3 regions of the Novosphingobium sp. 11B genome follow, and region 1 is predicted to be linked to each of the others. Evidence: predicted binding sites of a transcription regulator. Region 1 holds the regulator's gene; each other region holds the start of a gene.
The links. The regulator LexA, encoded in region 1, represses DNA repair genes until DNA is damaged. The targets are predictions, from matches to a motif close to GTTCCNCNCTTGTTCT.

Region 1 (7,637 bases):
AAGCGAGTGGGGATTGCTGGATATCCGACAATCTTTGACGAACCATATTCGCGCCCGCATCGGGGATGAACGCGCGGGCATTGCCGCTGCATTCGTCACCGGCGATCGCGGCGGCATTACGGAGGCTGACGACCAGGCCATGCGCGACTCGGGGTTGGCGCATCTGCTCTCGATCAGCGGCCTGCATGTCAGCGCGATGGTCGGGGCGGTCTATCTACTGGTCATCCGGTTGCTGGCGCTGTTCCCGTGGGTGGCCCTGAGGGTGAGGCTGCCGGTCGTCGCGGCCGGTGCGGGGGCCGCTGCAGGCGTCGCTTACACTTTGCTTTCCGGGTCGGAAGTTCCGACCGTTCGGTCCTGCATCGGCTCCCTCCTGGTCCTGATCGCACTGGCTTTGGGGCGGGAGCCCTTGTCCCTGCGCATGCTTGCGGTGGCGGCGTTCTGCGTCCTGTTGCTCTGGCCGGAGGCGGTGATCGGGCCGAGCTTCCAACTGAGCTTCGGCGCGGTCCTGGCGCTGATCGCCGTCAGTACGGCCAAGCCCGTGCGGCACTTCCTTGGACCGCGCGACGAAGGGCTTGCCATGACCGGGCTTCGCCATCTTGCCCTCCTGCTGCTGACGGGCGTGGTCATCGACCTCGCGCTCATGCCGATCGGCCTGTATCATTTCCACCGCGCCGGAGTGTATGGAGCGCTGGCCAACGTAGCGGCAATTCCGCTGTCTACCTTTGTCGTGATGCCTTTGCTGGCTTGTGCATTGGTCCTCGATATCGCCGGGCTGGGCGGGCCGGTCTGGTGGCTCGCCGGAATCTCGATAGACCTGCTGGTCGGCCTGGCCCGCTGGTTCGCGTCGAGACCGGGCGCTGTGAACCTGCTTCCCGGTACAGACACCTGGGCATTCCTGCTTTTCGTCGCGGGAGGTCTGTGGATGGGCCTTTGGAGCGGCCGCATTCGCTGGGCCGGGCTACCGATCGCCTCGGTCGGAGTGTTCTTGCTGGCGACCGCACCGGCGGCGGACATGCTGGTGTCCGGAGATGGTCGTCATGTCGGGCTGGTCGAAGATGGCGGGAAACGGCTTTACCTGCTTCGAAACAGCGAAAGCGGCTACGCCCGGGACAATCTCATGGAATTCGCCGGGATCGAGGCCGATCCGGTCACGTTCGACAAGTTCCCGGGTGCTCGCTGCAACCGTGATTTCTGCGCCTTGCCGGTCAGGCGCTCCGGCACCACGTGGCATGTGCTGGTTTCGCGGGGCCGCGATGCCGTTGCGGAACGGTCGCTCGCCGCTGCATGCGAACGCAGCGACATCGTCATATCGGATCGCTGGCTGCCGCGCAGTTGCAAGCCGCGCTGGTTCAAGGCAGATCGAGGATCGCTTGGGCAGACCGGCGGGCTGGCGGTATATCTGGGCAAGGCCCGTATCGATACGGTAGCCCAGACCCAAGGTGAACACGGCTGGTGGCGTCCCCGGCCTGTTCACCGTTACAGGAATGCTCCTGCGCCGCGCAAATCGCAGTAATTACCGGTTGCTGCTGCGCCAAGGCCTTCATGGCGCAGCGTGGCCGTGTCAGTTGTACCGTCGAAGCAGGCCGGCGAGCTTGCCTTGGACTTCCACTTCGTCCGCACCGTAAATCTGCGGTTCGTAAGCGGCATTTGCGGGATCCAACCGCACCATTCCCGCTTCGCGCCGAAGGTACTTGAGGGTCGCCTCTTCCCCGCGGATCAGGGCAACGACAATCTCGCCGTCGCGAGCGGCATTCGTGCGCTTCACGAGGGCGAAATCACCATCCAGAATGCCCGCCTCGATCATCGAGTCGCCGGAGACCTCGAGCGCGTAATGCTCGCCGGAGCCAAGCAGGGCGGCAGGGACAGGCAACATGGACTGTCCTTCGAGAGCCTCGATCGGCACACCTGCGGCAATACGCCCGTGCAGCGGGATCTCGATAACGTCGTTGGCGGCTTCGACGGAACGACGCGGCGTCTGCGGACGCGCCAATCCATCATTGCTGTTCGCTGCAGAAGGACGCAGGGCCTTGCTTCCCGTGTCATCGGCCTGGCGCAAGACTTCGAGCGCACGTGCACGGTTGGGAAGGCGGCGGATGAAGCCGCGTTCTTCCAGTGCGGAAATCAGTCGGTGAACACCGGACTTGGACTTGAGGTCGAGCGCCTCCTTCATCTCCTCGAAGCTGGGGGAGATGCCTGTCTCCTCAAGCCGGACCTGGATGAACCGGAGCAATTCGTGCTGCTTGCGCGTCAACATGTCGCTGCCTTCTCGTGACCTCCGAACCAGGCAAACCCTGATCGCGTTTGTTCTGGTAGTGAACATTGAGGGAACAATCAAGCAACCAATTGCCGATACTTCAGGCAATACCGCCGTTCTGGAGCAAGTATATCCGGACTTCTTCACCAGCCTGTGCCGGACCGGCCAGCGCCGACCGATCGACCAGCACGTTGCTTGCCGCCAGGGACGACAGGGCGCCGCTGTCCTGCAGCGGGCTTACCGTCACATTTTCTCCGTCCCACCAACCGCGCAGGAACTCGCGGCGGCGTCCGCTCGCGCGCAGCGGCATGGCCAGCCGGGCCGTCAGCCGCATGGGCAAGGGGCGCGCAGCCCCCTGCATCGCGCGCAGGACGGGGAGCAGGAAATGGTAAGCGGTGACGTAGCTGGAGACCGGATTCCCCGGCAGGCCCAGCACGATCTGGCGGCGTCCTGCCACGTCGCGGGTGGCGACTAGGATTGGTTTGCCGGGCTTGATCGCGACACGCCAGAAATCGATGCCCGCGCCCCAGCTTTCGAGTGCCGGACGAATGAGGTCGTGATCGCCGACCGAAGCGCCGCCGCTCGTTACGATGAGGTCGGCATCGGCGGATGCTTCGAAAGCGGAGGTTATTGCCTTGATCGTATCGGGCACCGGGCCGATACGCCGCGCATCCACGCCCAGCGAACGCGCCATGGCCGTCAGCATCGCGCCGTTGCTGGCGGGAATCTGGTGCGGTGCACAGCGCTCCGGATCGGAGGCGAGTTCGTCGCCGCTGTCGATCACGGTCAGGCGCGGTGTGCGATGCACGGGAAGGTGCGTATGGCCGGCCGCGATCGCCAGCGCCATCTGCGCGGGCGCGATGTGCAGACCAGCGGGCAGGACTTCCACGCCCTGGGCAAAATCCATCCCGCAATGGCGGATGTGCTTGTGCGCCGGTGCGGGCGGCTCGCCCGAGAGTATAAGGTTCGCGCCCTCGCGTGTCAGGTCTTCCTGGATTATGACGGCCGCCGCGTCGGGCGGCAGCATCGCGCCCGTCGAAATTCGGACTGCCTCTCCTTGCGAGAGCGGGCCGGCATAAGGATGCCCGGCGGCACTTTCACCGACGATCCTCCAGGGGCCGCGCAGGTCGCCTGCCGTGACGGCGTAGCCGTCCATGGCTGACAGATTTGCGGAGGGCTGCGTGCGTCTGGCGTGCAGCGGTTCAGCCAGGTAACGGCCGAGCGCGCCTTCGATGTCGACACGCTCTATCGACAGCGGGGTGACGAGCGCGAGGAGGCGAGCTTGTGCCTCCTCCAGAGAGAGCGGCGCGGAGCCGTTCATTCAGTCCATCCGTCCATCTTCCAATGGCCTGATTTACCGCCGATTTTCTCGACCAGGCGGATGTCTCCGATGACCATGCCCTTGTCGAGCGCTTTGGCCATGTCGTAAATTGTGACAAGTGCGATAGAAGCTGCTGTTATCGCTTCCATTTCTACCCCGGTGCGACCGGTCAGCGAAGCCTTCGCGATGACGCGGATAGCATTATCCTCGAAAGCGAAGTCGAGGTTTACGGCATCGAGCGGCAGCGGGTGGCACATGGGGATGAGATCGGCCGTACGCTTGGCCGCCATGATGCCGGCAATGCGCGCGGTTCCCAGCACGTCACCCTTCGGAGCATTCCCGGCGCGGATTGCGGCAAGGGCATCCGCGCTCATGGAAATGCGCCCGGCCGCCACGGCGATGCGCTGCGTCTCGGCCTTGGCGCCAACGTCGACCATGCGCGCGTTGCCGTCCGGGTCGATGTGAGTGAGGGACTTGTTCATCGCGAACCCATGGCGTTCAGGCTCCGGTGAGCAGGGCGCGTGTCGCCGCCTCGATATCGTTCTGGCGCATGAGGCTTTCGCCGACGAGGAATGTCCGGGCGCCGCACGAGGACAGGCGTACCAGATCGGCATGGACGTTGATGCCGCTTTCGCTCACCAGCAGCGTACCTTCCGGCGCCAGCGGGGCGAGGCGCTCAGTCGTGCCGATATCGGTGGCGAAACGTCGCAGGTCGCGGTTGTTCACGCCAATAAGGCGCGATTTCAAAAGACTTGCACGCTCTATCTCAGGTTCGTTGTGAACTTCGACGAGGCAGTCGAGGCCTCGCTCGATCGCAGCGGCTTCGATTTCCGCCATCAGTACGTCGTCCAGTGCGGCGACGATGATGAGGATGGCATCGGCACCGATCGCGCGCGCTTCGGCGACCTGCCAGGGATCGACCATGAAATCCTTGCGGATCACCGGAAGGCCGCAGGCGGCGCGGGCCTGGATGAGGAAATCCTCGTGGCCCTGGAAGTAGGGAGCATCAGTGAGCACGGACAGGCACGCGGCGCCGCCCCGCTCATAGGCGACCGCGTGCTGTGATGGCTGGAAGTCGCTTCTGATCAATCCTTTGGAAGGCGATGCTTTCTTGATTTCTGCAATCAAGGCGTAGCCGGTCGCGGCTTTGGCGCGCAGTGCCGCCTCGAAGCCGCGAGGGGGCGTCTGCATGGCAGCGCGGGCGTCGAGATCGGCGATCGTGGCCAGCGGCTTGCGGGCGGCGACCTCCTCGCGCTTGGTATCGCAGATTTCGGTAAGTTTATCGGACATGGAATCCTCGTCAGGCACGGGTTGCCGCGATCCAGCAGTCGAGCAAAGCCTTGGCGAGGCCCTTGTCGATCGTTTCTGCCGCTTCTTCGACGCCCTCGGCCCAGGTGTCCACTTCACCGGCCACAAGCAGCGCGCCTGCGGCATTGAACAGGACGGCGTCGCGATAGGCGCCGGGAGCGCCCATCAGCAGGTCGTTGAGGGCACGGGCGTTGTAGGCGGGGTCGCCGCCGCGAATGGCATCGACTGCGGCCGTCGGTAAACCGGCATCCTGCGGAGCGACGCGGCGCATCGACAGTTCCCGGCCGCGAATATCCGCGACTTCGTTGCCGCCTGCGAGGCTCAACTCGTCGAGGCCCTCATCACCGGAAATGACCATCGAGTGCTCGGTGCCAAGCCGCAGCAGGGCATCGGCGTAGATCGGCACATAAGCCGGGCGTGCGATGCCGACTAGCTGGCGCGAGACTTGCGCCGGGTTCGCCAGCGGCCCCATCAGGTTGAAGATCGTGCGGCGGCCTAGCGACTTGCGCAGCGGCATCAGCCGACCCATCGTCGGGTGGTGGCGCGCGGCGAACAGGAAGCCGATGCCGATTTCGGCGAGCGTGGATTCTGCAGTCTCGACGGCGCGGTCGAGGTTCAGCCCCATCGCTTCGAGGGTATCGGCGGCGCCCGCTTTGGAACTGGCAGCGCGGTTACCATGCTTGGCGACGGGGACGCCCGCAGCCGCGACCACCAGAGAAACGGCGGTCGAGACGTTGAGGGTGTGGAAGCCGTCGCCGCCGGTGCCGCAGACGTCGATGGCGCCTGCGGGCGCCTTCACCGGGATCATCCGCTCACGCATGGCGCGAGCCGCGCCCGCGATTTCGCTGGCGGTCTCGCCGCGATCCGACAAGGCGACGAGGAACTCGGCGATTTCGGATTCGGGCATTTCGCCGTCGAGGATTGCGGCGAAGGCTGCCTGGGCCTCGTCCTCGGCGATCGGGTGGAGAGGGTCGGGAAGGGTCATGCGCTCAGACGTTCCGGCAGTTTGGCCTCGATACCGCAAGTACGCAGGAAGTTCGCGAGCATGGCATGGCCGTGCTGGGTGGCGATGCTTTCCGGGTGGAACTGGACGCCGTGGATCGGCAGGCTCGCATGGCGGAAGCCCATGACATGGCCGTCGTCCGAGCGGGCGTTCACCACCAGCGTCTCAGGGATATCCTCGACGATCAGCGAGTGATAGCGCGTCGCGGTGAAGGGCGAGGGCAGCCCGGCGAAGACTCCGGTGCCGTCATGCGTGACAGGAGAGGTCTTGCCGTGCATCAGCCCGCCGCGCACGACCTTGCCGCCGAAATACTGGCCGATCGACTGATGGCCGAGGCACACGCCGAGGAGCGGCATCCCCGCGTCCGCTGCCGCGCCGACGAGGTCGAGGCTGATGCCCGCCTCGTTGGGGGTGCAGGGGCCGGGCGAGATCAGGAAGCCCTTCGCACCGCTGGAAATGGCCTGGCCTGCGCTGAGCGCGTCGTTGCGCACGACCTCCACTTCGGCGCCCAGTTCCATCACGTAATGGACCAGGTTCCAGGTGAAGCTGTCGTAATTGTCGATGACGAGGATCATGACTTCGCCTTTGCGCTTTTCTCGACGACGATCAAGGGGCCGAGCGGAGGGCCGCCGTCGACGCGGCCATGTTCGGGGTCCCAGAGCGAGGATACGCTGCCGTCGAGGAACAGCGCATTGTCGCATTTCAGCGCGTCGCGGAAATAGCGCGCGAGCTTGCCGAAGGATACCGGCTCGTCGGAAATGACGAAATGGGCGCGGCCCTTGTCATCGATGCCGACGCCGTTGCGCAGCTTCAGCGATGTGCCGTCATCGTCGATCTTCGGGTGCAGCTTGCCGGAGATGACCAGCATCGGGCCGGACTGGGTGCCGAAATCGGGACGGTCGGTGACGGACTTTGCGAAGTCGTCGCTGGCGCGGACATGCCAGTTGCCTGCCGCGTCGCCGTAGAAGACGCCGTTGGGGCTGAGGTGAAAGTTGCCCCAGCCTTCGTTGGTATTGAGGGCATGCTGCTTCTCGCCGTTCTCGACGTAGTAGCCGATCGGCTTGCCATCGGCGTCGAACATGCCGCCGTTCATCGCGAAGGCAACTTCGTGGCTGCGCGCCGGGCGGTCCACCGCGAGTTGCGAGAGGCTGCGATACGGCGCGCCGCCCTTGGGGCCGAGGACGGTGTGAATGGTGTGACGACCCGGCACGGCGGTACAGTGCGTGAAGCTGGCGCCCTCGAAGCTCGCGCCCTGGCATGGCGGAGGAGGCGGGGCCGATGGCTTGGCTGCGGGTTCGTCGGCGGAGCAGGCGGCGAGGATCGCGCAAGCTGCGAGGGCTAGGGGCGTTCGCATGCGATCAGATCCGCTTGACCTGACACCGCCCGAAGCCTTCGCGAAAGCTGTCGAGAATGTCGTTGCCAACCTGGTCCTTGGGCAACCATATCATGGTGCAGCCAGCTTCAGGCTTGGCGAGGAGAAGCCGATCGTCTTCGGTCCACCAGCGGAAGTCCTTCCAGTTAAGGCTCAGGTCGACCGAGGGGCTGGCCACGGTGAAGCCGTCGCCTTGCATCCGATAGCTGGCGGCATTTCCGGCAAGATCGTTTTTCTGCCAATGGGTAAGGGCCGTGCGGGGCAACGAATAGAAAAAGCCGATCGCGAGCAGCACTCCGGCTCCAACGAAATAGGCCAGTGAATGCAATGCCGATGCGCCGATCCTTGAAAGAAGGGACCCGGCATAAGCGCCGACGTT
Region 2 (7,637 bases), on a different contig from region 1:
GAGTGCGATGCCGCCGAAGAAACCTACCGTGCGCCCGCCGATGGTGCGCAGGCCATAGCGGCCGCGCGTGGCATTCACGATCGCGCGGTTCTTGCCGAAGACCAGCCCGGTCTCGTTCCCCGCCTTGAGCGGGATCAGGACGGTGCCGTTCATCTCCACCTTGTCTGCGGTGAAGCCGAACAGCGGCACGGTGGCGCTGTTGGTGAGGAGCACGGTGTCGGCATCGGCCCAGTCGATCCGCCGTATCTTGTTGGTGCCGCTGGCGGCGTTGAAGCGAACCTTGCCGTCCCGGGTGACCACCAGGATCCGGCGTTCGCCCTGGGACTGGGCGACGCTGGCGATGGAACCGCCGTCAGGCGAGAGGGCGGCATCCTCCACGCGCGGCAGTTCCCCATAGGCATCGAGCGGTGGCGGCTCGACCGTCGCCGCCGAAGCTGCCGGCAGCACTTGCAGGAACAGAAGGGCGGTCGGAACGGCCGCCCGCAGGACTGTGCGCATATGAGAAATTCCCCCGAATTTGCACGCGATATTCCCGCAATTCCGGGCGTTTGCAACGCAAGGTTGATCCGAAAGGCGATGACAATCCGTTAACACCGCCGTTCATTCGCGGGCGCGGCTGTCCATCCGGTTCGGCCGCTTCGTGGCGCGTGGAGGATTTCTCGCGCTGAACCGGATCAAAGGGGCGTTTTCTTTTCGCCGTCTTGTCCCTACATGCGGCTGATCATGGCACGCCCTCAAAACTCCGTATTCGACAAGTTCAAGACCGTTGCGGAAAACCGCAAGGCACGGTTCGACTATTATATCGAGGACAAGTTCGAGGCCGGCATCGCACTCACCGGCACCGAAGTGAAGTCGCTCCGTTTCGGCGAGGGTTCGATCGCTGAATCCTTCGCCGAGATTCGCGGCGGCGAATGCTGGCTGGTCAACGCCAACGTGCCTGAATTCAGCCACGGCAACCGTTTCAACCACACGCCCAAGCGCCCCCGCAAGCTGCTGCTGCACGAACGGGAAATCTCCCGGCTGCAGGGCGCGGTGGAGCGCAAGGGCATGACGCTCGTGCCGCTGTCGATCTACTTCAACAGCCGGGGCCGCGCGAAAGTCGAACTGGCGCTCGCCAAGGGCAAGAACGCCGCCGACAAGCGCCAGACGATCAAGGACCGCGACTGGAAGCGCGACCAGGCCCGCATCATGCGCGACCACGGCTGAGCCGGGATGAGCGCAATCCTCCACCGCATGTCCGTGTGGCTGCACCGGCAGATGCCCACTCACGCCCAGCTTGAGGGGAATCGCTTCACCGCGCCTTTCGCAAGGCGGCAGGAACTGTTCCGCTTTACCCGCCGCTCGGTCCCGCGCGGCATGGCGGTGGGCATGTTCATCGGCATCTTCGCGCTGATTCCGGGCGTACAGATCGTCGGCGCGGCGCTGATGTGCGTGCCGTTTCGCGGCAACATCCCGCTCGCGGCGGCGGTGACCTTCATCTCCAATCCGTTCACGACGCTGCTGATCATCCTCCCGCTCGCGGTCTCGATCGGCAACAGCTTCGGCTATCACGCCGACATCGCCACGGTGAACGCGATGGTGCGCGAAGGCGCGGGTTTCCAGCAATGGTGGCACTGGCTGCTTTCCGATACCGCGCCCGCCGTGGTGATCGGCCTGTTCATCCAGTCGGTCATCGCCGCTTTCGTCAGCTATTTCCTGACCTTGTGGTTCTGGCGCTGGTGGATCGGCCACAAGCACCGCGCTCGCCGCCTGCGGCCGAAACGGGATCGCATTGAAGCCCCCACGGAAACCCCCGCATGAATGAAGTCTCTGCATGAACTCTGGCATACAGCGCCCCGGACTGCGCACTGACGTCCTCGTCGTCGTCGGAGCCCTGCTTCTGAGCGCCGTGCTGATCTGGATCGTCTCGGGCGACGTGCTGCTGATGGCGACGTTCCTCGCCGCGATCCTCGTGTTCGGTGCAGGCGCATGGGCGCTTGCCCGTCGCCGCGCGCCGGCCGCCGAGGTCGAGTTCGCTCAGCCCGACTGGTCCGTCACCGTCGCCGGGATCGAGCGCGCCGACATGGCGATCGCCGTCACCGACCGTGCCGGGCGCCTGACTTGCGCCAATTCCTGTTTCGAGAACTGGTTCGGCCCCGCTGCCGCGCCGCCCAGCCTGCCGGTTCTGCCGATCTCGCTCGAACGCCTCGCCGAAGCCACTCGTCGCGCCTGGCGCGACGGTCACGGCACGGCCGAGATCGCCAACGAGGACGGCGTCCACTGGCGCGCAGACGTGCGCCGCACCGGCAGGGGCGACGATTTCCTCGTCTGGCGCATCGGCGCCATCGGCTCCAGCGACCCGGTCGGCGAACTCGTCGCGCAGCTTGATGGCAAGCTGGGACGCGGCCTTTCCAAGGCGGGCATCGCCGCCGCGCTGGTCGATCCCGACGGCACTATCCGCGCCGCGAGCGCCGGTTTCGCCCTGCGCGCCACCGGTGATGCCCATGCCGACATGACCGGCGCCGACTTCGTCGCGCTGCTCGGGCAGGAGGAGGGCGAGCGGATCGGCTGGGCGCGCGATGGCGGGCGCGGCGGCGCGCTGGTACTCTATCACGTCCCCGTCACCGACCCTGACCGTACCGACGAGGCCGACCCCAACACGACCCCGTCGCTGATGCTCGTGGTCGAGGCCTCGCAGGGCATCGGCACCGGAGGCGGCGGCACCGGCTCCGCGCCGCATCTGGAGGCACTTCTCAGCCAGCTCCCGCTTGGCCTCGCCATGGCCGACCGCGACGGACGCCTCCTCTTCGCCAACCCGGCCTTCATGCGCGCGGCCGGCCACGAAGGGCAGGAGCCGCCGACCTACCCGACCGACCTCGTCGTCAAGGATGACAAGCGCGCGCTGTCCGAAGCGATCCGTCGCTTCGCGCAAGGCCCGGCTGCGGCGGGAGACCTCGCGATCCGTCTGACCAGTCAGCCGGATGATCCCGTCTCGCTCAGCCTCGCGGGCGTGCGCGGCCTTGGCGATGCCGCCGTGTTGCTCGGGCTTACCGATACCTCTGAGGAAATGCGCCTCAAGCGTCAGGTCGCGCAGGCCACCAAGATGCAGGCGGTGGGCCAGCTGGCTGGCGGCGTCGCGCACGATTTCAACAACGTGCTCACCGCGATCCTGGGCACCTGCGACCTCATGCTGATGCGCCATACGCCGGGCGATTCGGACTATGACGACATCCAGCAGATCCGCGCCAACTCCAACCGTGCCGCCTCGCTGACCCGCCAGTTGCTCGCCTTCTCGCGCCAGCAGACCCTGCGGCCCGAGGTAATCCAGGTGCCTGACGTCGTCGCCGACGTCTCGCAGATGCTGCGCCGCCTGATCGGCGAGAAAATCCAGCTTGCCGTCACCCACGACCGCGATCTCGGCCCCGTCCGCGCCGACCCGACGCAGCTCGAGCAGGTCATCGTCAACTTGTGCGTCAACGCCCGCGACGCCATGCAATCGCGCGGCGACGGTGCGGGCAAGCTGACGCTCGCGACCCGCCGCATCACCACCACCGACGTGCGCGCGATGCGGTCCGAGATCATCCCGGCGGGCGAGTACACCGCGCTCATCGTCGAGGATACCGGCGGCGGCATCCCGCCCGAAATCCTCGGCAAGATCTTCGAGCCGTTCTTCACCACCAAGGAGCAGGGCAAGGGCACCGGCCTCGGCCTCTCGACGGTCTACGGCATCGTCAAGCAGTCGGGCGGCTTCATCTTCGCCGAGACCGACGTGGGCCAAAATGGCAAAGGCGGCGGCACGCGCTTCACCGTCTATCTCCCGGTCCACCATGCGACCCCCGGCAGCCTCCCTGAAAAGGCGATCGTCGCCCCCACGCCGCCGCCGACGCAGTGGGCGGGCGGCGGCTCGATCCTGCTGGTCGAGGACGAAGACCCGGTGCGCATCGTCGCCGAACGGGCGCTCACCCGGCAGGGCTACCAGGTCACCTGCGCGCGCGACGGCGAAGAAGGCCTCGAACTGGTGGAGGAGGGCGGCCAGTTCGACCTCGTCGTCTCCGACGTCGTCATGCCCACGCTCGACGGTCCGGCCATGGCGCGCGAGATTCGCCGCTTCGCGCCCGACCTGCCGGTGCTGTTCATGTCGGGCTATGCGGAGGAGCAGCTGCGCAAGCAGATCGGCATCCCCAACGCCTGGTTCATGCCCAAGCCGTTCTCGGTCCAGCAGCTCTCCGAAAAAGTCGGGGAAGTTCTGGCGCAGACCGCCAAGGGCTGATTCCCGCGTTAAAAAACGGAAATCTGCCGAAGTTCCTATCTTGTTCTGGTGGAACGAAGCGAGTACAGGTCGCTTCGTGACGTTGACCTTTCCGGTCAGCTAGGTAGCAGGAGGTAAGTAATATGGCCGCTCAGCTCAAGCTGATCCAGGAAGGCAAGGAAAAGGACTCCATGGACCGTCAGAAGGCGCTCGAAGCCGCGCTCGCACAGATCGACAAGGCGTTCGGCAAGGGCTCCGCGATGAAGCTGGGCTCGAAGGAGACCATGCAGGTCGAAGCGATCTCCACCGGCTCGCTCGGTCTGGATATCGCACTCGGCGTCGGCGGCCTGCCGCGCGGCCGCGTGATCGAGATCTACGGTCCGGAAAGCTCGGGCAAGACCACGCTCGCGCTGCACTGCATCGCCGAAGCGCAGAAGACCGGCGGCACCGCCGCCTTTATCGACGCCGAACACGCGCTCGACCCGGTCTATGCCAAGAAGCTGGGCGTCAACATCGACGAACTGATCGTCTCGCAGCCCGACACCGGTGAGCAGGCGCTGGAAATCGTCGACACGCTGGTGCGCTCGAACGCGATCGACGTGCTGGTGGTCGACTCGGTCGCCGCTCTCGTCCCCCGCGCCGAAATCGAAGGCGAGATGGGCGACAGCCACGTCGGCCTCCAGGCTCGCCTGATGAGCCAGTCGCTGCGCAAGCTGACCGGTTCGATCAGCCGCTCGCGCTGCATGGTGATCTTCATCAACCAGCTGCGCATGAAGATCGGCGTGATGTACGGCAACCCGGAAACGACCACGGGCGGCAACGCGCTCAAGTTCTACGCCTCGGTCCGCCTCGACATCCGCCGCACCGGCGCGATCAAGGACCGCGACGAAGTCGTCGGCAACGCCACCCGCGTCAAGATCGTCAAGAACAAGGTCGCCCCGCCGTTCAAGCAGGTCGAATTCGACATCATGTACGGCGAAGGCGTCTCCAAGATCGGCGAAATCCTCGACCTCGGCGTCAAGGCCGGCCTCGTCGAGAAGTCGGGCGCGTGGTTCAGCTACGATTCGATCCGCATCGGGCAGGGGCGTGAAAACGCCAAGACCTACCTCAAGACCAACCCCGAAGTCTGCGACCGCCTCGAAAAGGCGATCCGCACCAAGACCGACGGATTGGCGGAGGAAATGATGGTCGGACCTTCCGAGGACGACGCCTGATCCGACAACGAACCCCGGCAGGAATGTCGGGGTTTCTTGTTTCGGGAAGAGATTGAAGTATGAATGCGAGGGTTAACACCCTCGCGCTCCCGGGACTGTCGGCCTTGTGCCTTGCAGCTGCCTTGGCTCTGCGGATTAGAGGTGGGACAGGGCCAGGATGGTACCGGCTACTGTCACGGCGGCGCCGATGCTCAGTTGGATGGGATTGGTCAGGCGCCGCAAGGGCAGGGCGAGGGATTGTTCGATCTTGGACATCCTCTGAATATACGACTGAAGCGCTTGCAGTGCTCACGCAGAGAATCGTTCACAGTCATGCGCTTTCCGCGGCGAAGCCGCCTTTCATGTCGAAATGGCCCGCGGCAGCATGATCCACGAAGGCAATGCGCGCCCGGCGCTGCTGCATGCACGACGACGACAGGTAATGGGGGGCAGGGGGGCTATGCTCCCCTGCTTTGTCTTTCCTTCTTCCGTAACCGACCCGCCACTATGGTGCAAAAACCGGCGTATCATCGCAATTCCCGACCAGTCTGACCGCAGACTCCCGCTTGCCGCCGCGCGCGGTGTCCATTATCGGCGCAAATCATGCAGACTACGAACGACATCCGCCGGTCCTTCCTCGACTACTTCGCCAGCAATGGTCATGAGGCCGTGCAGTCCGCGCCGCTCGTTCCTTACAACGACCCGACGCTGATGTTCGTCAATGCGGGCATGGTGCCGTTCAAGAACGTGTTCACCGGCCTGGAAACCCGCGCGACGCCGCGCGCCACTTCGTCGCAGAAGTGCGTGCGCGCGGGCGGCAAGCACAACGATCTCGACAACGTCGGCTACACCGCGCGCCATCACACGTTCTTCGAGATGCTCGGCAATTTCTCGTTCGGCGATTACTTCAAGGAGCAGGCGATCACCCATGCGTGGACGCTGCTGACGAAGGAGTGGGGCCTGCCGGTCGAGAAGCTGCTGGTCACCGTCTATCATACCGACGACGAAGCCTTCGACTTGTGGAAGAAGATCGCCGGTCTGCCCGAGCAGAAGATCATCCGCATCCCGACGAAGGACAACTTCTGGGCGATGGGTGATGAAGGCCCGTGCGGTCCGTGCTCGGAAATCTTCTTCGACCATGGCAACCACATCTGGGGCGGCCCTCCGGGATCGCCGGAAGAGGATGGCGACCGCTTCATCGAGATCTGGAACCTCGTGTTCATGCAGTTCGAGCAGTCTGCGGGCGAGATCGTCGGCAACCTGCCCAAGCCCTCGATCGACACCGGCATGGGTCTGGAGCGCATCTCCGCCGTCATGCAGGGCGTCCACGACAACTACGACATCGACACCTTCAAGGCGCTGATCGCCGCGTCGGAAAGCCTGACCGGCGTTGCCGCCGAGGGTGACACCCGCGCCAGCCACCGCGTGATCGCCGATCACCTGCGCTCGACCAGCTTCCTGCTGGCCGATGGCGTGCTGCCTTCGAACGAGGGCCGCGGCTATGTCCTGCGCCGCATCATGCGCCGCGCCATGCGCCATGCGCACCTGCTGGGCGCGCGCGATCCGCTGATGCACCGTCTGGTGCCTGCGCTGGTCGCCGAGATGGGGCAGGCCTATCCCGAACTCGGCCGGGCTCAGCCGCTGATCGAAGAGACGCTGGAGCGCGAGGAAGTGCAGTTCCGCCGCACCCTGTCGAACGGCATCAAGCTGCTCGACGAGGCGACCGCCGGCATGGGCGAGGGCGGCGAACTTCCGGGCGAAACCGCGTTCAAGCTCTACGACACTTTCGGCTTCCCCTATGACCTGACCGAAGACGCCCTGCGTTCGCGCGGCATCGCCGTCGACAAGGCGGGCTTCGATGCCGCCATGGCGCAGCAGAAGGCCGCCGCGCGCGCTGCGTGGAAGGGCTCGGGCCAGGCCGCCGACAGCGAAGTGTGGTTCGACATCGCCGAGCGCGAAGGCGCCAGCGAATTCACCGGCTACACCTCGACCACCGGCGAAGGCCAGGTCGTGGCGCTGGTGAAGGACGGCAAGGAAGTCCAGTCGGCGAGCGCGGGCGACGCGGTCGTCGTGCTCACCAACCAGACCCCGTTCTACGGCGAATCGGGTGGTCAGGAAGGCGATCGCGGCTCGATCTCCGGCGCGAACGGCCTCAAGATCACCGTGATTGACACCGCCAAGCCGCTCGGCCGCCTGCACGCGATGAGCGGCACGGT
Region 3 (7,637 bases), on a different contig from region 1:
GTGCCTTGGGCGGCGGGAACGGTGATCACGCATAACGGCACCGATCCCAATTACGTGTTCCGCGTCTCGGCCGTGGACGAACTGGTCGACAAGGCGATGGTCGCTTTCGCACAGCGCAATTACGGCATGCGCAAGCCGGGCCTGATCCTGCTGAACAATCCATGGGGACAGTCCAACGAAAAAGGCTTGAAAGCCGCCCTCGCCGCCGCTGCGCTGCCTTTGGCGGGCTCGGAGAAGTTCGAGCATTCGGACGTCGACGTCACGCCGCAACTGGGCCGGTTGCGCGCTGCCGGAGCGGATTGCCTGCTGATGGTGGCGACGGTCGGTCCGTCGGCGCAGGTCGTGAAGTCGCTGGACCAGATGGGCTGGGACGTGCCGATCGTCTCTCATTGGGGACCTGCAGGGGGACGCTTTTCCGAGTTGGCAGGCCCTCACGCGAACAAGGTGAAATTCGTGCAGACCTATAGCTTTTTCGGCCCGGACACCCCGGTGAAGACCCGCGTTCTTGCCGCTCTCAAAGCGAAGTACCCGGACATCAGGGGGCCGCAGGACGTGACCCCCGCCGTCGGTGTCGCCAATGCCTATGATGCCATGCATCTGGCCGCTCTGGCCATCCGCACCGCAGGATCGCTGGACGGCGAAGCGGTGCGGCGCGGCTTCACCCGGATCGGGCGCTATGAGGGCTTGATCAAGACCTATGACGCACCGTTCGCACATGGTCAGGACGCCCTGGACGAGCGCGATTACGTCTGGGCCGAATTCGATCAGGGCCGCATCGTGCCGCTGCCGTCGAAGGCTGCCTGAGGACATGGACATCCTGCCCGCCCTCCTCACCGGCCTTGCGCTCGGTTCGATCTACGGACTGATCGCCCTGGGTTTCCACATCACCGCGTCGGTCTGCGGTGCCGTCAATTTCGCGCAAGGCTCCAGCGCGATGCTGGGCGCGGTGCTGCTCTGGATGATGACTGAGGCCGGATGGCCGGTGCCCATCGCGGTGGGCGTGACGATCCTTGCCTGCGGCATCTACGGACTGGTCGTGGAGCGCGCGGCGATCCGTCCGTTCCTGGGCCGCAAGTCCGACGCCTGGTTGATGGCGACGGTGGCGCTCGGCCTCGTCTGCGACAACGGGATGATGCTGGTGTTCGGCGCGGAGCCGCGATCGCTCGTCTCGCCGCTGGCGCAGACTTCGTTGCGGGTTGGCGGCATGGATCTCGGCATCTATCCGTTGCATCTGCTGATCCCGGTGGTGATGCTGGCGCTGGCGGCGGGCATAGACCTGTTCCGCCGCCGCACCCTGCACGGCACCGCCATGCTGGCCGTGGCCCAGAACCGCGATGCCGCCGCGATAATGGGCATTCCCGTAGGCCGGGTGATCGCCGCCGCCTTTGCGCTTTCCTCTGCCCTTGCGGGCATCGCCGGCATGCTGGTGGCGCCGCTCACCCATGTCGAAAGCGGCATGGGCGTGGTGCTGGGCCTCAAGGCTTTCGCCGTCGCCATTCTGGGCGGGCTCGGCAGCGCCTGGGGCATCGTTGCCGCCGCCCTGCTATTCGGGTTGGTGGAGGCGCTCGTCACGCTCGGGGTCGGCTCGGGCTATACCCAGATCGTGACCTTCATGCTGGTCATCATCGTCCTTGCCGTGCGCCCCGACGGGCTGCTTGGCCGAGCAAAGGTGCGCAAGGTATGACCGCTCTCTCCGTTAATCCCGCCCTCCATCGGAAAGCGGCGCTCTCGCTCTGGGGCCTGTGCCTGCTGGGCGGCGTGGCCGGGGCATTGCTGCTCAACGGCTACTACGCCTTCGTCATCGGCCAGATCGCGCTTCTGGCCATTGCCGGTATCGGGCTGAACGTGCTGATCGGCCTGAGCGGCCAGTTCAGTTTCGGCCACGCCGCTTTCTACGCGATCGGCGCTTATGCCGTGGCGATCTGCACGTCGCACGGTTGGTTGCCGTTCTGGCTGGCCTGGCCGCTCGGCGTCGTGATCGCGATCGGCGTGGGCGGCCTGCTGGCTCTGCCTGCACTGCGCGTCAAAGGTCCATATCTGGCCATGGTGACCATCGCCTTCGGTCTGGTGGTCGAACAGACGCTGGTGGAAGCCGAAAGCCTGACCGGCGGCCAGAGCGGCATCCTGCAGATACCGCCCCTCTCGCTGGCGGGGATCGTGCTGGGCGACCGGGCGATGGCGATCGCGGCGATCATCGTCGCAGCGCTGGTGATGACGGCCTATCATGTGCTGTCCGCCAACGGCTGGGGACAGGCCATGCGCGCCGTGCGGGATTCGGAGAATGCCGCTGCGTCCATCGGCATATCCCCCACGCGCACGCGCATCGTCGCCTTCATGGTGTCTGCCGGGTGCTGCGCGCTGGCGGGCGGCCTTTCCGCACCGCTCAACAGTTTCGTGACGCCGCAGTCCTTCGGCCTCAACTTCTCGATCCTGCTGGTGCTGACGGTGGTGATCGGCGGCACCGGATCGCGCCCCGGACCGGTGCTGGGCGCGATCGTCATAGGCCTGCTGCCCGAACTGCTCTCTTCCTTCGAAGCGTACCGCGTCCTTGCCTACGCCGCGCTGGTGCTGATCGTGCTATGGCTGGCCCCCGGCGGCATCGCCGGGATGCTGCGCCTGCCAGCGACCACGACCGGCGACCGCGCCGACGAGGCCGCCACCATCGCCGCTCTGCTGCCTGCTCGCCCGCGCGCCGCCCTTTCGGCACAGGGGCTGGGGATCAGTTTCGGCGGCGTGCGGGCGATCACCGACCTCGATATCGCCATGCCTGCAGCGACCGTGACGGCGCTGATAGGCCCCAACGGCGCTGGAAAATCGACCGTCATCAACATCCTGAGCGGATTTTACCGCTCGGACACCGGCGAACGCAGGATTGCAGACACTTTGCTCGCGCCCGGCAGACCCTGGCTGTCCGCAAGGGCGGGCGTTGCCCGCACTTACCAGACCTCGGCCCTGTTCGACAGCATGAGCGTGGAAGACAACGTCCTGCTCGCCATGCGTAAGGGCCGCCTTGGCGCGCTGCACGGCAAGGCGCTCGACCGAACCGGCACGGATGTGCGGCATGCGCGCGCCCTGCTGCTGGCCTGCGGCTTCGAGGGCGCGCCATCGACGCCTGCAGGTGCACTGGCGCATGTCGACCGGCGCCTGGTGGAGATCGCCCGCGCGCTGGCGACCGACCCCCACACGCTGCTCCTCGACGAACCCGCCGCCGGGCTCTCGCAAGCGGAAAAGCGCGTGCTGGGCGATCTGCTGCGCCAGATCGCCGCAGCCGGGATCGGCGTCGGGCTGGTCGAGCACGACATGGCGCTGGTGATGAGCGTGTCGGATCAGGTTGCCGTGCTGCGCACCGGCGCATTGATCGCACAAGGCACACCGGCCGAGATCCAGGCCGACCCTCTCGTGCGCGAAGCCTATCTGGGCGAAAGACGGATCGGCGGACAGGCCCCGGCCGTTCCCAAAGGCGGAGAGCCCTGCCTTGGCGCCTACGCGATCCACGCGGGTTATGGCGCAGTCGATGTGCTGCACGGCATCGACATCGAAGTCCGCCCCGGCGAAGCCGTCGCCCTGCTGGGCGCGAACGGCGCGGGCAAATCCACGCTGATGCGCATCCTTTCCGGACTGATGGCGCCGCGTTCGGGCCATCTCCGGCTCGAAGGCACGCAGATCGGTGCGCAGGACAGCCGCGCCCGCGTACGCCAGGGGCTGGTACTGGTTCCGGAAGGACGGCAGGTTTTCCCTGAACTGTCGGTCCACGACAACCTGCGGCTCGGCGGCTATACCCGCCGTGAGAATGCGGCGGCACGCATGTCGGCGATACTGGAGCGCTTTCCCCGCCTTGCCACCATGCTGGACCGGCAGGCCGGGCTGCTGTCGGGCGGAGAACAGCAAATGCTGGCCATCGGCCGCGCCCTGATGGCCCAGCCGCGCCTGCTCCTGCTCGACGAACCTTCGCTGGGGCTGTCGCCGCAGATGACGTCGGACTTGTTCGAACAGCTTCGGCAGCTTCGCGACGAAGGCATGGCGATAATGATCGTCGATCAGATGGCCGATCTGGCGCTCAACCTGTCCAGCCGCGCCTATGTGCTGCGCGGCGGCCATGTCGCAGCGGCGGGAGCATCGGCGCAGATCGCCGCGGACGACAGCCTCGATAACCTGTACTTCGGCGGCTGAACCGAGCTCCGGACGGACACGCCTGGCTCCATGGTGACCGACCTGCCAGCTCGGCGGCAAATGCATCCGGAAAATAGAAGCTGCCCACGCAGATCAAAAGGTCGCGACGACCGGGACACCGATCGCCGCGACCGCTGCCGTTTGACAGGGGGTTAGCATTGCTGACCCGTCGGCAGCACCCCCAATCTGGGTCGCCGACGCGATCGTACCAATCCGGATTAAACGGATATGACGACTCACCATCGGCCGACTTGCAAAGGATTTGATTGGAACATATAAGGAACATATGTCTCGTTCCTCCATCATGGACCGTCTCGAAATTCTTGCCGATGCCGCCAAGTATGATGCCTCCTGCGCGTCGTCCGGTACCGCGAAAAGAAACAGTCGTGACGGACGCGGGCTGGGCTCGACGGAGGGCATGGGCATTTGCCATGCCTATGCCCCGGACGGGCGGTGCATTTCGCTGCTGAAGTTGCTGCTGACGAACCACTGCATCTTCGATTGCCATTACTGCATCAACCGCAAGAGCTCGAACGTGCGCCGCGCGCGTTTCACGCCGCAGGAAGTGGTAGATCTCACGCTTTCGTTTTATCGCCGCAACTATATCGAGGGGCTGTTTCTCTCCTCCGGGATCGTGAAGTCTTCCAGCCATACGATGGAACAATTGATAGAGGTCGCACGTATCCTGCGGGAAGAGCACGATTTTCGTGGATACATCCATTTAAAGACAATTCCGGAGGCGGACCCCGAACTGGTGGCTCAGGCCGGGCTGTGGGCGGACCGGGTCTCGATCAACGTCGAACTGCCTACCGAAGCGGGATTGTCTCGCCTTGCGCCGGACAAGAACGCGGCCACCATAGAAGGTGCCATGGGCAGGCTTTCGGGCGCGATAACCGAGGCGCATGATGCTCGAAAGCGTTTTCGCAAGGCGCCCATATTTGCCCCCGCCGGGCAATCGACTCAGATGATCGTCGGCGCGGACGGCGCCAGCGATGCCCAGATCGTGGGAAAGGCCAGTACGCTCTACGACCGCTTTGCCCTCAAGCGCGTGTACTATTCCGCCTTCAGTCCGATCCCCGAGGGCAGCGCCGTATTGCCTCTGAGGCGCCCGCCGCTGATGCGGGAGCATCGGCTCTATCAGTCCGACTGGTTGATGCGCTTTTACGGTTTCGCGCCGCAGGACGTGCAACAGGCGACCGAGGATGACGGCATGCTGCCGCTCGACATCGACCCCAAGCTCGCCTGGGCGCTCAAGTTCCGGGACCGGTTCCCGGTCGATCTGAACCGCGCCCCGCGTGAAGCGATGTTGCGGGTGCCGGGGCTTGGCGTGAAGGCGGTCGATGCGATCCTCGCCGCGCGGCGGCATCGATCGATCCGGCTGGAGGATCTCGCGCGGCTCAGCATCTCGGTGAAGAAGCTGCGGCCTTTCATCGTCACCGACGACTGGCGCCCCACCCTGCTCCTCGACCGCGCGGACCTGCGAGCGCGCCTTGCTCCACCGGCGCAGCAGATGGAATTGTTCGCATGATCGCCGCGGCCATCGGGCAGCCCGACGACTTCGAGGCCTGGCGCGACGAGGCCCGGCGGCTGGTCGCGCGCGGCATAGCGCCCGAGGCGACGGCCTGGGGCGATGCGGACGGTTCGGCGGATCTTTTCGCCGCACCGTCGTCGCCCCAGTCTACGGAACCCTTGCGTCAGGTGCGGGCGAGCCGGGCTTTTCTCGACCTTGCCGGAAGCGTCGTCCTGCACTGCGACGCCGCGCGGCTGGGGCTGCTCTATCGCGTGCTCTGGCGGCTGCAGGACCGGCCTCGCCTGCTCGAGGATGCCGCCGATCGCGACGTCGCAGCGCTGGAGCGCATGGCGAAGCAGGTCCGGCGGGACATTCACAAGATGCGCGCTTTCGTCCGTTTCCGCAGCGTGGCCGACGAAGACGGGATCGAACGCTTCGTCGCCTGGTTCGAGCCCGAACACCGGATCGAGCGCGCCAACGCCGACTTCTTCGTCAACCGCTTCGCCAGCCAGCGCTGGTCGATCCTGACGCCCCGCCTTTCCCTGCACTGGGACGGGGAAGTATTGCTGGAAGGCCCGCCCGCATCGCGTGCGGACGCGCCGGCTGAAGACGCGACCGAGGACCTGTGGCTCGGCTACTATCGCTCGATCTTCAATCCGGCGCGGCTCAAGGTCGGCATGATGCTCAAGGAGATGCCGCGCCGGTACTGGAAGAACCTGCCCGAAGCTCGCCAGATTCCCGATCTCATCGCGGGGGCGCACAAGCGCGAGGCTGCGATGATCGCCAGCGGTGCCGATCTTTTCGAGCAGGAAGCCGCGCCCTTCAGCCTGCAGGCCATCGCCGAAGGTATCGTACAATGCCGCCGCTGTCCGATCGGGTGCAACGGCACGCGCGCCGTCATGGGCGAAGGGCCGCAGACCGCCGACCTCATGATCGTCGGCGAACAGCCCGGCGATACCGAGGAGCGCGAAAATCGCCCCTTCATCGGGCCAGCCGGGCAATTGCTCGACCGCGCGCTCGGCGAGGCAGGCGTGGACCGGACGGCGGCTTACGTCACCAACGCGGTCAAGCACTTCAAGTTCGCCCCGCGCGGCAAGCGGCGATTGCACCAGGCCCCTACGGCGGGCGAGATAGATATGTGCCGCTGGTGGCTCGACAACGAACGCGCGCTGGTAAAGCCGAAAGTCGTGCTGGCCCTTGGCGCGAGCAGCGCGCGCGGCTTGCTGGGGCGCACCCCGGCGATCGGACGCGAACGTGGCCGGGCACTTTACCTGCCCGACGGCACACGTGTCTGGCTCACCGCGCACCCCAGTTACCTGCTTCGTCTCGACGGTGAGAGCCGGGAGCGCGAACAGGGGCGCTTCGCTGAAGATCTTGCCGGTCTCGCGCAGTTGCTTGCGGCGAGTGGAGTCGGCTGAGTGCAACTCCGAAGGCCTCCGCGCGTTCAACAGGACGGCAAACATTGAAGGGGAATGGTCATGGCCAGCGAATGCACTGCCTACCGCGATACCAAGGGCGGACTCCACAGCAGCCCTGAGCGCGCGACGCTCGAAGACCTTGCCGGCGTATTGGGCCGGGTCGGGGACGAAGGCGGGATGACTTCGGGTGTGGCCCGCATGATCTTCGACAAGCGCAGCGAAATCGAACGGATCTTCGCCGAACATGACCACATGCTGGAAGCAGCTCCCCCGGCAGCGATCGAGCCGGGGCATCATATTCGCGCAGTGAACTGAAATTCTCTCGACCTGATCTTTCCTCGTCCCGGCACCGCGGTCGATGTCGGGACGACGGTACTTCCCCGAAGGCGTGCGAACGTCTATCAGGCTGCCCGACCAAGAGTAGCCCCAGACTTCGCGCCCCTTCTTCGTGACCGCAGAAACTTCCCCCACAGCCGGCCTTGAAGCGGCTTTTCTCGAACATCGGGAGAAGCTGCTGCGTTTTATGCGCGCGCGCGGCG

Region 2: recA (recombinase RecA) is a predicted target of LexA. The motif match lies at 4,281-4,296, and genes of this name have one in related genera.
Region 3: ACYPYD_RS17670 (putative DNA modification/repair radical SAM protein) is a predicted target of LexA. The motif match lies at 4,439-4,454, and genes of this name have one in related genera.

What each region holds. Positions count from the first base shown of each region.
Region 1 is NZ_BAAILP010000332.1:56,063-63,699, forward strand. It holds gene ACYPYD_RS27485 (ComEC/Rec2 family competence protein) at 1-1,513, shown strand, start outside; gene lexA (transcriptional repressor LexA) at 1,562-2,254, opposite strand; gene ACYPYD_RS27495 (molybdopterin molybdotransferase MoeA) at 2,355-3,575, opposite strand; gene moaC (cyclic pyranopterin monophosphate synthase MoaC) at 3,572-4,057, opposite strand; gene trpC (indole-3-glycerol phosphate synthase TrpC) at 4,074-4,865, opposite strand; gene trpD (anthranilate phosphoribosyltransferase) at 4,876-5,868, opposite strand; gene ACYPYD_RS27515 (anthranilate synthase component II) at 5,865-6,461, opposite strand; gene ACYPYD_RS27520 (phosphodiester glycosidase family protein) at 6,458-7,240, opposite strand; gene ACYPYD_RS27525 (YcxB family protein) at 7,245-7,637, opposite strand, start outside.
Region 2 is NZ_BAAILP010000173.1:20,010-27,646, forward strand. It holds gene ACYPYD_RS16235 (alpha/beta hydrolase family protein) at 1-498, opposite strand, end outside; gene smpB (SsrA-binding protein SmpB) at 724-1,206, shown strand; gene ACYPYD_RS16245 (DUF2062 domain-containing protein) at 1,213-1,800, shown strand; gene ACYPYD_RS16250 (hybrid sensor histidine kinase/response regulator) at 1,814-4,249, shown strand; gene recA (recombinase RecA) at 4,372-5,442, shown strand; gene alaS (alanine--tRNA ligase) at 6,025-7,637, shown strand, end outside.
Region 3 is NZ_BAAILP010000195.1:11,043-18,679, reverse strand. It holds gene ACYPYD_RS17685 (ABC transporter substrate-binding protein) at 1-804, shown strand, start outside; gene ACYPYD_RS17680 (branched-chain amino acid ABC transporter permease) at 809-1,684, shown strand; gene ACYPYD_RS17675 (ATP-binding cassette domain-containing protein) at 1,681-4,170, shown strand; gene ACYPYD_RS17670 (putative DNA modification/repair radical SAM protein) at 4,457-5,698, shown strand; gene ACYPYD_RS17665 (UdgX family uracil-DNA binding protein) at 5,695-7,098, shown strand; gene ACYPYD_RS17660 (RNA-binding protein) at 7,153-7,413, shown strand; gene ACYPYD_RS17655 (RNA polymerase sigma factor) at 7,547-7,637, shown strand, end outside.